Regions from separate parts of the Solicola agrisoli genome, predicted to be linked through region 1. Evidence: riboswitches for the same ligand, from Rfam matches in the RefSeq annotation. Region 1 holds a riboswitch; each other region holds the start of a gene.
The links. A riboswitch is a leader RNA that binds a small molecule or an ion and turns the genes downstream of it on or off. The one in region 1 is predicted to bind cobalamin.
Positions count from the first base shown of each region.

Region 2: it holds a riboswitch for cobalamin, as region 1 does, so the genes downstream of both, ACI6PP_RS22745 (ABC transporter substrate-binding protein) here and ACI6PP_RS00670 (FecCD family ABC transporter permease) in region 1, are expected to answer to the same signal.
Region 3: it holds a riboswitch for cobalamin, as region 1 does, so the genes downstream of both, bluB (5,6-dimethylbenzimidazole synthase) here and ACI6PP_RS00670 (FecCD family ABC transporter permease) in region 1, are expected to answer to the same signal.

Region 1 is NZ_JBMGQR010000001.1:129,832-133,438, forward strand. Features, by position in the region: gene ACI6PP_RS00660 (ABC transporter substrate-binding protein) at 1-269, opposite strand, end outside; gene ACI6PP_RS00665 (ABC transporter ATP-binding protein) at 266-1,084, opposite strand; gene ACI6PP_RS00670 (FecCD family ABC transporter permease) at 1,081-2,154, opposite strand; cobalamin riboswitch at 2,198-2,377, opposite strand; gene ACI6PP_RS00675 (hypothetical protein) at 2,408-2,941, shown strand; gene ACI6PP_RS00680 (PepSY-associated TM helix domain-containing protein) at 3,003-3,607, shown strand, end outside.
Region 2 is NZ_JBMGQR010000128.1:783-4,389, reverse strand. Features, by position in the region: gene ACI6PP_RS22750 (helix-turn-helix domain-containing protein) at 57-764, opposite strand; cobalamin riboswitch at 1,155-1,348, shown strand; gene ACI6PP_RS22745 (ABC transporter substrate-binding protein) at 1,405-2,316, shown strand; gene ACI6PP_RS22740 (hypothetical protein) at 2,313-2,438, shown strand; gene ACI6PP_RS22735 (FecCD family ABC transporter permease) at 2,441-3,475, shown strand; gene ACI6PP_RS22730 (ABC transporter ATP-binding protein) at 3,472-3,607, shown strand, end outside.
Region 3 is NZ_JBMGQR010000017.1:37,927-41,533, forward strand. Features, by position in the region: gene ACI6PP_RS08690 (VWA domain-containing protein) at 1-1,821, opposite strand, end outside; gene bluB (5,6-dimethylbenzimidazole synthase) at 1,818-2,480, opposite strand; cobalamin riboswitch at 2,527-2,685, opposite strand; gene cbiE (precorrin-6y C5,15-methyltransferase (decarboxylating) subunit CbiE) at 2,765-3,607, shown strand, end outside.

The sequences.
Region 1 (3,607 bases):
ACCTGCTCGTCGTCGTTCAGGCCCGCGATGCCGGCGACGTTGGCCGCCGCGCCGATGGACAGCACCATCGAGATCATGCCGCCGTCGTAGACGTAGAGCCGCTCGGCCGGCTCAGGGAACGCGGCCTGCCGGCCGCAGTTGTCGAGCGTGACGGTCGCCGACCCGGCGACGTCGTCGTCGCTCCGCCCGCCTCCCCCGCAGGCGGCGGTGGTGGCGAGCAGCCCGATCAGGGCGGCAGCGGCCAGGGTGCGGCGGGACGTCGTCGTCATCGGTGGGTCTCCTGGGTCGGTCGGGCGGGTGACGTGACGGGTCGGCCGGGGCCGACCACGAGGTGCTGGTGGCCCTGCTCGTCGAGCAGGTGGGTGGCGCGCACGCCGAAGACGTCCTGGACGGTCCGCGCCGTGAGCGCGACCTCGGGCGGTCCGGCGGTCAGGACGCCGCCGTCGTGCAGCACCACGACGTGGTCGAAGTGGGAGGCGGCCAGGCCGAGGTCGTGGATCGCGGTGAGCACGGTGCGTCCGGTGGCCCGCAGCTGGTGCAGCAGCTCGACCTGGTGCCGGACGTCGAGGTGGTTGGTGGGCTCGTCGAGGACGATCAGGTCGCAGTCCTGCACGAGCCCGCGCGCCAGGCTCACGCGGCGTCGCTCGCCGCCGGACAGGTCGGCGCACGCCCGGTCGACCGCGTCGGCCATGCCCACCCGGTCCAGCGCCTCGAGCGCGAGGCGTCGGTCGTCCGCGCCGCGGGACCACGGCGGCCGGTAGGGCAGCCGTCCCAGAGCGACGAGCTCGCCCACGCGCATGTCGGCCGGCGGCTGCTCCTCCTGGGCGACGTAGGCGATCTCGCGGGCGCGCTCCCGCGCCGACATGCCATGGACGTCGCGTCCGTCGATCTCGGCCCTGCCGGACACCGGGGCGAGCAGGCCCGAGAGCGTGCGCAGCAGCGTCGACTTGCCCGACCCGTTGACGCCCACGACCGCGACCATCTGCCCGGTGCCGACGTCGAGGTCGACGTCGTGCAGCACGGTGCGTCCACCCACCGCGCAGGCGAGGGACCGTGCCCGCATCGCGACGGCGTGGGCGCTCACGACTCGCCGCCGAACCGGTACTGACGACGGCCCAGGAGCACCAGGAAGATCGGCGCGCCGACGATGCCGGTGACGACGCTCAGCGGCACCTCCTGCGGGCTGACGGCGGTGCGCGCGACGACGTCCACCCACAGCAGGAACAGCGCGCCGGCGAGGGCGGCGAGCGGCAGCACCGCACGGTGACCGGTGCCGACGACCAGGCGCGCCAGGTGCGGCACCACCAGACCCACGAACCCGATGCCGCCCGAGACCGCGACGAGCACCCCGACCAGCACCGCGCTGAGCACGAACAACGTCACCCGCAGCGCACGCACGGGGACCCCCACGGCGCTCGCGGTGTCGTCGCCGGTCGCGAGCGCGTCCAGCCAGCCGTGCAGCCCCAGCACCACGACGGTCGCGACGAGCACCGCGACGACGGGCGGCACCAGCTGCGCCCAGGTCGACCCGGCCAGTGAGCCGAGCAGCCAGAACAGCACCGACTGGGTGGCCCGCGGCTCGTCGCTGAGGAACACCAGGAAGCTCGAGACCGACGAGAACGCCGACGACATGACCACGCCGGTCAGCACGAGCCGCAGCGGCGTCAGCCCGCCCTGCGCGATCGAGATGCCGAACACCAGGACGGACGCGGCCAGCGCGCCGAGCAGCGCACCCACCGACAGCGCCCAGACGCCGAGGCCGCCGAGCACGCCGAGCGCGATCACGAGGGTGGCGCCGACGCCCGCGCCGGCCGAGACCCCGAGGAGGTACGGGTCGGCCAGGGGGTTGCGCACCAGCGTCTGCATCGTCGCTCCGGCGATCGCCAGGCCCGCCCCCACCACCATCGACATCAGCACCCGCGGCGCGCGCAGCTCCCACACGATGGCGTCGTACACGGGGTCGTCGCCCGGCCGGCCCTGGAGCAGCCGCGACTGCAGGACGTCGACCACCCCGGACGGGCGCAGCGGCTCCGAGCCGAGCCCGAGCGAGACCACCGCGGAGAACGCCGTCAGCGCCACCATCGCGGCGTACAGCAGCACGACGCCGGCGCGCCGCGCGGCGGTCGGTGGGCGGAACGGGGCCACAGTGGCCATGACGGGGTCTCGAATCGGATCTGGGGCCCGGTTCGCGGGGCCCGACGGTCACGTCGAGCCAGCCGGTCTTCGGACTCGGGATCGACCCGGCGGGACACCTTCCCGGGCTTGTCGCCCAGTGGCACGTCGTCCCGCCAGTCACCCTCACCGCTGCGCGTCAGCTCCGGATTCCCACCGGATTCCCGCACACCCACAGGCGTGTTCTGGCTCGGCCCGGACGCTAGCACACCGTCGCAGGGCCTACCCTGTCGTCGTGCCCACGCCTGCGAACCCGACGTCCGGCGCCCTGCGCTGGGCGCGCGCGTCGTTCGTGGCCGCGGCGACGGTGGTCGTCGCGGTGCTCGCGCACCACCTCGCGGGCGGCATGGCGGCCCCGACGTGGGTGCTCGCCGGCGTGGTCGTCGGTGCGGCCGTGCTCGCGCACCGGCTGAGTGCGCACCGGTGGAGCACCCGCGAGCTGGTCGCGGTGTTCGTCGCCGCCCAGGGGGCGCTGCACCTCGCGTGCACCCTCGGCGGACCGATGCCGATGGACGGCGCGCCGTCCGCGCCGCTGATGCTCGCCACGCACGCCTGCGCGACGGCGCTGTCGGTCGCCGCGGTCCGTCACGGCGAGGCGGTGCTGTGGTCGCTCGTCGAGGTGCTCGCCATGCGGCCGGTGCTCGCGCTGTCGTCGCCGGCCGGCGTGCCCGTCGTCGGCCCGCGCACCGCCGCGGCCACCACGCGCGACCGTCGCCTGGTGTCGCAGGTCCTGCCGCACGTCGCACCGGTCCGGGGCCCGCCGGCCTGACCGGCACCGCGCGTCGCGTGGTGCCCGCACGCCCTCACGGCCGCCACCACCCAGGACGACGATGACCACGACCGACCCCGCGACCACCCTCGAGACCGACGACCTCGACCGCCCACCGACCCGGCGCGCCTCGCTGCGCCCCCTGCTCACCCGCCTGCACTTCTACGCCGGGATCTTCGTCGGCCCGTTCATCGTGGTCGCGGCGCTCTCTGGCCTGCTCTACGCCGTCTCGCCTCAGATCGAGCAGGTCGTGCACGCCGACCAGGTCGGCACCGACTCCCGCGGACCCGAGCGGACGCTCGCCGAGCAGGTCGACGCCGCCCGCGCCGTCCGGCCCGACCTGCCCCTGCTCGCGGTGCGACCCGCCGCCGAGCCCGGCCAGACCACCCGTGTCCTGTTCGACGGCGGTCGCACCGCCGACAGCGAGCGCCAGGCGATGTTCGTCGACCCCGTCACCGCCGAGACGCAGGGTGAGCTGACCGTCTACGGATCGTCCGGGTCGCTCCCGACCCGCACCTGGATCAGCAACCTGCACCGCAGCCTGCACCTCGGCGACGTCGGCCGCCTGTACTCCGAGCTGGCCGCGTCCTGGCTGTGGGTGGTCGCCGTGGTCGGCGTCGCCCTGTGGTGGACCGGTCGCCGGCGCGGGTCACGGCTGCGACCGTA
Region 2 (3,607 bases), on a different contig from region 1:
TATCGAATAGGCGGCACCCTTTGTCACAGCGGGAGCCGCCTGCGGTCGGTATGGAGTCACAGGGCCCGAAGCACGAACCGTCGTGCGGCACGACGAGAATTCACCTCGGGTCCGAGGCGGGCGTAGACATTGCGAATGTGTGTGCGAAGGGTGTTTCGGGTGACGCCGAGCTCGGCTGCCATCTTGATGGTAGACAGGTCGCTGCACAGCATCTGCAGGACGTTGAGTTGCGTCGGAGTCAGGGGCTTTGTCAGAGTGCTGGACGCGACTCGCACACTCAAGGCCCAAGCGTCTGGGGGCCCAGACACTGAGTCAGCCACCGTGCGTGGCCCAACCTCGGAGCGATGGGGGACTTTGCGGGTTGCGGCTTCGACAGCCATCTCGCTGACCCCGAGTGCACGTGCCCACTTATCGGTTTGCTTCAGTGGCGCCCGTCCGCCGAGGATGGCGCTTGCTTGACCTCGGGTGACTTCGACCTTCGCGGCGATCGAGGCAACGGTGTGGCCAGCAAGCCAGCGCAACTCATGCAGCGACGGGTGCGGGCTTGCTGGGGCGAGGTCGGCGATCGGCAGCTCAAGTGCTGCTGCAATCCGCACCAGGACCGGAGGGCTGGGAGCGGTCGCGCCGCGCCGATACGAGCGGATCGTTGATGAGTTAACCCCTACCATCGTGGCCAATTCATTGGCCGACAGCCCGCGCGCGTCTAGGGCGTCGTGAAACCGCGTCGGGCTCCATGACACGACCGACACCAACGGCACGCGCATCTCCAATCTGTGTCCGCAGCACGCGATTGGCGCAGGACTCGCCACACGTCGTTCTTGAACCGTCGCAGAGATAGACCGAGCCAATCGTTTGAACCTTACTGGGTCAAACGATCGGGGCCTCGCGCCGTGTACCGCGTTCGGAACGCCCAAGCCAACTCGTCAATAGGACCTCAGAGCCCAACCCTGACCGGTGCCACTTCCCTTCTGGTCGTGGACGGCGGCCAGCGTCCCGAAGGGGATCGATTCTGAAACGCCGGCGGCCGTGGGAGGTTAGGGCAAGCGGCACCGGTGACGATCGCGGGTAGGGCTGATCCGCGTCGAACTAGTGTGACCGGGCGTCAGTTCGAGACCGTCCGGTTGCGGGAGTCATGCCGGTGGGCATTGTGCGTTTGCTAGGTTCGGCGTGCCAGTCAACCCATTGAGATGGGCAGGGAACCCGGTGAGAGTCCGGGACTGACGCGCAGCGGTGTGGGCGACGGGCGAGGCACGCGGACACGTCCGCAGCCACTGGGCCACCGGCCCGGGAAGGCGTCTCGACCCGGACGACCCCGAGTCCGAAGACCTGCTGGCCCTTGCGGCACACCGTCGCGAGGTCACCGCAGGACCACGCGACCGGGTCCTCGACCTCGAAGGACCCTCCGTGCGCCTCCCCACCCCCGCCCTGCTGTCCCTCGCTCTCGCCGGCGTCCTCGTGACGGGCTGCGGCTCGTCCTCGGACGACGCCGGGCAGCCCGCCGCGTCGGGCGGTGCCGCCGGCTTCCCGGTCACCGTGGACGACTGCGGCCGCGACGTCGTCGTCGAGGCCCCTCCGCAGCGGGCCGTCTCGCTGAACCAGGGCTCGACCGAGATCCTGCTGTCGCTCGGTCTGGGCGACCGGATGGTCGGTACCGCCACCTGGACCGACCCCGTCCTGCCCGACCTCGCCGCGGCCAACGATGGCATCCCCCGCCTGGCCGACAACGCGCCGTCGTACGAGCGGGTGCTCGAGACCGAGCCCGACCTCGTCACCGCCTCCTTCGCGGGGACGCTCGGCGAGGGCGGCGTCACGACGCCCGCCGACCTGGAGAAGCTGGGCGTCCCGTCGTACCTGTCGCCCGCCGAGTGCGGCAAGACCGACGACGGCGAGGACGACGGCGCACGCTCGTCCCGGCTCGAGATGGACGTCGTCTACGAGGAGATCACCGAGCTGGCGACGATCTTCGGCGTCCCCGAGCGCGGCGAGGAGCTCGTCGCGTCCCTCGAGGCCCGGATGACCGCCGCCAGCGAGTCCATCGACGCGAGCGGAGTCGACGTCGCCTACTGGTTCGCCAACGCCGAGTCGCCGTACCTGGCCGGGTGCTGCGGTGCGCCCGGTGTCATGACCCGTGCGCTCGGTGCCACGAACGTCTTCGACGAGACCACCTCGGAGTGGCCGCAGGTGAACTGGGAGACCGTCGCCGACCGCGACCCCGACGTCCTGGTGCTCGGCGACCTCACCCGCAAGAGCCGACCGCGGAGTCCGCGGCCGCCAAGATCAAGTTCCTGGAGACCAACCCCGTCACGCGCGAGATGACCGCGGTGAAGGAGAAGCGCTACGTCCAGGTGGCCGGCGGCGACCTCAACCCCTCGATCCGCACCGTCGACGGCACCGAGAAGCTCGCCGCAGGCATCCGCGAGCTCGGTCTCGGCAGCTGACGGTGGCCGGCGCGGCGGTCCGGGGCACCGGCACCACGGCCGCGGTCTGGGCCGCGGGCGTCGTCGTACTCGTGCTCTCGGCCGCCACGGCGATCACCATCGGGCCATCCGACATGTCCGTGCGCGACGTGCTCGGCGTCGTCGGCGACCGGGCCGGGCTCGGCTCGACCGACCTGAGCCGCATCCAGCAGGGCATCGTGTGGGACCTGCGCCTGCCCCGGACGCTGCTCGCCGCGGTCTGCGGCGCGGGCCTCGCGGTGTGCGGGGCGATCCTGCAATCGCTGCTGCGCAACCCGCTCGCCGACCCGTTCGTGCTCGGCATCTCCTCTGGCGCGTCGACCGGGGCCGTCACGGTCGTCGTCCTCGGAGTGGGCGCCGGTGCCGTCGGCCTCACGACGGGCGCGTTCGCAGGCGCCCTCGTCGCATTCGCGCTGGTGCTCGCCCTGGCATGGGCCGCCGGCGGCACCACCGACCGAGTCGTGCTCGCGGGCGTCGCCGCCACCCAGCTGTTCTCGGCGCTGACGTCGTTCATCGTGTTCACCGCCGCCGACGCCGAGCAGACCCGCGGCGTCCTGTTCTGGCTGCTCGGGTCGCTGAGCAGCGCGAGCTGGACCGACGTCGCGGTGTGCACGGCCGTCGTCGGCCTCGGGCTCGTGGTGTGCCTGCTGACGGCCTCGGCCCTCGACGCGTTCGCGTTCGGGCAGGACGCAGCGTCCACCCTCGGCATCGACGTCGGCGTCGTGCGCGTACTGCTGCTCACCGTCACCGCGCTGATCACGGCGGTGATCGTCAGCACGTCCGGCGCGATCGGCTTCGTCGGACTCGTCCTGCCGCACGCGGCCCGCGCACTGGTCGGGACCCGCCACCACCGGCTGCTGCCGACGACCGCGCTGGCCGGCGCGATCTTCCTGGTGTGGGTCGACACCACCGCGCGCACCGTCCTCGACCCGCAGGAGCTGCCCGTCGGCGTCGCCACCGCACTCGTCGGCGTGCCCGCCTTCGCCGTCATCCTGCTGCGGCGGGGAAGGCGCCGATGACGCTCTCCGCACGCAACGTGTCGTGGTCAGCCAGCGGACGGCTGATCGTCGACGGCGTCTCGCTCGACCCCGCACCGGGCTCGACCGTCGGCCTGCTCGGACCCAACGGCTCGGGCAAGTCCAGCCTGCTGC
Region 3 (3,607 bases), on a different contig from region 1:
CACGAGGAGCGGGCGGCGCCGGGGGTCGCGGATGCGCTCCAGGCGCAGAGTCTCGCTGGCGGTCCACAGGCCCTCGGCGAGCGGCGTGCGTCCACCGGCGGGCAGCTCGCGCAGGCGGGCGGCGGCGATCTCGACCGAGCCCGTGGGCGGCAGGTCGAGCGCGGCTCCCTGACCGCGGAACGTCACCAGGCCCACCTTGTCGCGGCGCTGGTACGCGTCGAGCAGCAGCGACAGGACGGCGGTCTTGACCTGCTCCATCCGGCGACGCGCGGCCATCGAGCCGGACGCGTCGACGCACAGCAGCACGAGGTTGGACTCGCGTCCCTCCTTGACCGCCAGGCGCAGGTCACCGCCCCGCAGGGACAGGCCCGGGCCGGAGGCGCCCCGCGAGCGCTGGTGCGGCGCGGCCGCGCGGATCGTCTCGAGCAGGTGGATCGCGCCGGGCTCGCCGTCGGGGCGGCGCGCGCCGACGGTGCGTCCGCTGGTGGTGAGGGCGCGCGAGCGTCGTCCGGCCTCGCCGGCGCCTGCGCCGGGCACCTGGAACAGGCGGGTGCGGTACGCCTCCTGGGGTGCGACGACGCTCGTCGGCGACTGCCCGCCCTGCTGGTCGCCCTGCGGCTCCGGCTCGGGCTCGGGGGCGGGCTCCTGCTCGGCCTCGGCGGTCTGGTTCGGCGGCTGGTCGGTGGGCTCGGTGGTCTCCGGCGGTGCCTCGCCCGGCTGATGCGGGGGAGCGTCGGCCTGCTCGGGCTGGTCGTCGTCGGCGTCGCCGCCGGGCTCGTCGTCCGGCGCGGGCGACGGCGGGTCGGGCTCGGGCTCGTCGTCGCCGAGGATCGCGTCGAGGAGGTCCTCGTCGATGCCCGGGGCGTCGAACGGGTTGCGGCGGCGGCGGTGCGGGATCGCCAGTCGTGCGGCGGCGCGGACGTCGGCGCGGGTGACGGCGAGGCGTCCCTGCCAGGCGGCGTGGGCGACGGCGGTGCGCGCGGTGACGATGTCGGCGCGCATGCCGTCGACCTCGAACGCCGCGCAGACCTCGGCGATCTTGGTGAGCACGTCGAGGCCGAGCTCGACGTCGTCGAGGACCGCCTGCGCCGTGGCGATCCGCTCACCGAGCTCGCGCTCGGCGCCGGCGTAGCGGGCGGTGAAGGCGGTGGGGTCCTGCTCGTAGGCCAGGCGGCGGCGGACGACCTCGACGCGGACCGACGGGTCGCGCGGCGCGGCCACCTCGACGGTGAGGCCGAAGCGGTCGAGCAGCTGCGGGCGCAGCTCGCCCTCCTCGGGGTTCATCGTCCCGACGAGCACGAACTGGGCGGCGTGGCTCACCGAGACGCCGTCGCGCTCGACCGTCGAGCGGCCCATCGCGGCGGCGTCGAGCAGGAGGTCGACGAGGTGGTCGTGCAGCAGGTTGACCTCGTCGACGTAGAGGATCCCGCGGTGCGCGGCGGCGAGCAGGCCGGGCTCGTACTCGCTGACGCCGCTCGTCAGGGCCTTCTCCAGGTGGATCGAGCCGAGCACGCGGTCCTCGGTGGCGCCGACGGGCAGCTCGACGAGGCGCACGGCGCGCGTCGACGTCGGGGCGTCGGCGGCGAACGGGCCGTCGGGGCTGAGGGGCGACGGGTCGGCCGGGTCGCTGGAGAACCGGTCGGCGGTGATCACGTCGATGGGCGGCAGCAGGTCGGGCAGCGCGCGGACCATCGTCGACTTGGCGGTGCCCTTCTCGCCGCGCACGAGCACGCCGCCGATGGCCGGAGAGACGGCCGACAGCGTCAGGGCGAGGGCCATGTCGTCGGCGCCGACGACGGCGGTGAACGGGAAGCGGTTCATCGGGTCGCCTCCGGGCGTCGGGTCCAGCGCTCGGCGTGGACGGCGTGACCCAGCGGACGGCGCTCGCGCCAGCCGTGCCGGAGCAGGTCGGGGGTCTCCTGCAGCTGCTCGACCGGGCCGATGCACAGCCACGCGACGGGGCGGACGTGCGTGGGCAGCCCGACGAGGGAGGACAGGAACGGCTCGCGGTAGAACGACACCCACCCGACGCCGAGGCCCTCGGCGGTGGCGGCGAGCCAGAGGTTCTGGATGGCCAGGCACGTCGAGTACAGGCCGGTGTCGGCGATGGTGTGGCGCCCGAGCGGCGACGGACCGCCGCGCGTGGGGTCGTACGTCACGACGACGCCGGCGCTCGACTCGCGGACGCCCTCGACCTTGATCGGCGCGAACGTGGTGGCGCGGTCGTCGTCGAGCGAGTCGGCGTACGCGGTGCGCTGCTGGACGACGTGGTCGGCGAACGTCCCGCGGGTGGCGGGGTCGCGGACGACGACGAAGTCCCACGGCTGGGTGAGCCCGACGCTCGGCGCCTGGTGGGCAGCGCCGAGGACGCGCATCAGCACGTCGTCGTCGAGCGGCTCGCCGGAGAACTCCGCGCGGACGTCGCGGCGCCTGCCGATGACGTCGTAGAGGTCCGTGGAGAGGTGGGTGGTGCCGATCACTGAACAGGCTCCCGCTGTCGTGGACGGTTCGGTGGCAGCGTCCCGGGGCCGGTCTTCGGACTTCCTGATCGTCACCCACCGACCGCCTTCCCGGGGCTCTCGTCCCAGTGGCTGCGCTCTCGCGCCGGTCGGCGGCTCCCAGGTCACCGCAGCGGGCCTGTGCCGGACTCCCACCGGCTTCCCGATTATCCCCTGACGGGGCACCTCGGTCGTGCTGCCGCCCTCATCGTAGACCCGGGACCGGGGCTGCTCGCGAGCCCGTCCACGGCCTAGGGTTGCGGGCCATGGCCCCGCTCGTGCACGTCGTCGGGATCGGTGCGGACGGCTGGGAGGGCCTGGCGCCGGGTCCGCAGGCACTCGTCCTCCACGCCGACGTGCTGCTCGGCGGCGCCCGGCACCTGGCGCTCGTCCCCGACGTCGCCGGTCAGCGGCGCGAGGCGTGGCCGTCGCCGCTGCGCGAGGGACTCCCCGCGCTGCTCGCCTCGACCGAGGGCAGGGCCGTCGTCGCGCTCGCGTCCGGCGACCCGTTCGTCTCGGGCATCGGCGCGACGCTCGTCGACCTGCTGGGCACCGCCGGCGTCGTCGTGCACCCGCACGTGTCGTCCGCCGCCCTCGCCGGCGCGCGGATGGGCTGGCCGTCAGAGACGTACGACGTGGTGACGCTCGTGGGCCGCGACCCGTCCGTGCTGTCCCGCTGGGTGGCGCCCGGACGCCGGTTGCTGCTGCTGTCGTCCGACGGGTCGACGCCCGCCGTCGTCGCCGACCTGCTGACACGCCTCGGGTACGGCGCCAGCGCGATGACGGTGCTGGGCGACCTCGCCGGGCCCGCGGAGTCGCGCACCGACCACGCCCGCGCCGACGCCCTCGACGGCGACTCACCGCCGCTGAACGTCGTGGCGCTGACGTGCGCGGTGGACGACCCGGCCGTCGTCCACGCGTCCCTGCCCGGCCTGCCCGACGACGCGTTCGAGCACGACGGCCAGCTGACCAAGCGCGACGTCCGCGCGTCCGCCCTGGCCCGGCTCGCCCCGACGCCGGGCGAGCTGCTGTGGGACGTCGGCGCGGGCGCCGGGTCGCTCGGCATCGAGTGGATGCGGGCGCACCCCCGCAACCGGGCCGTCGCCGTC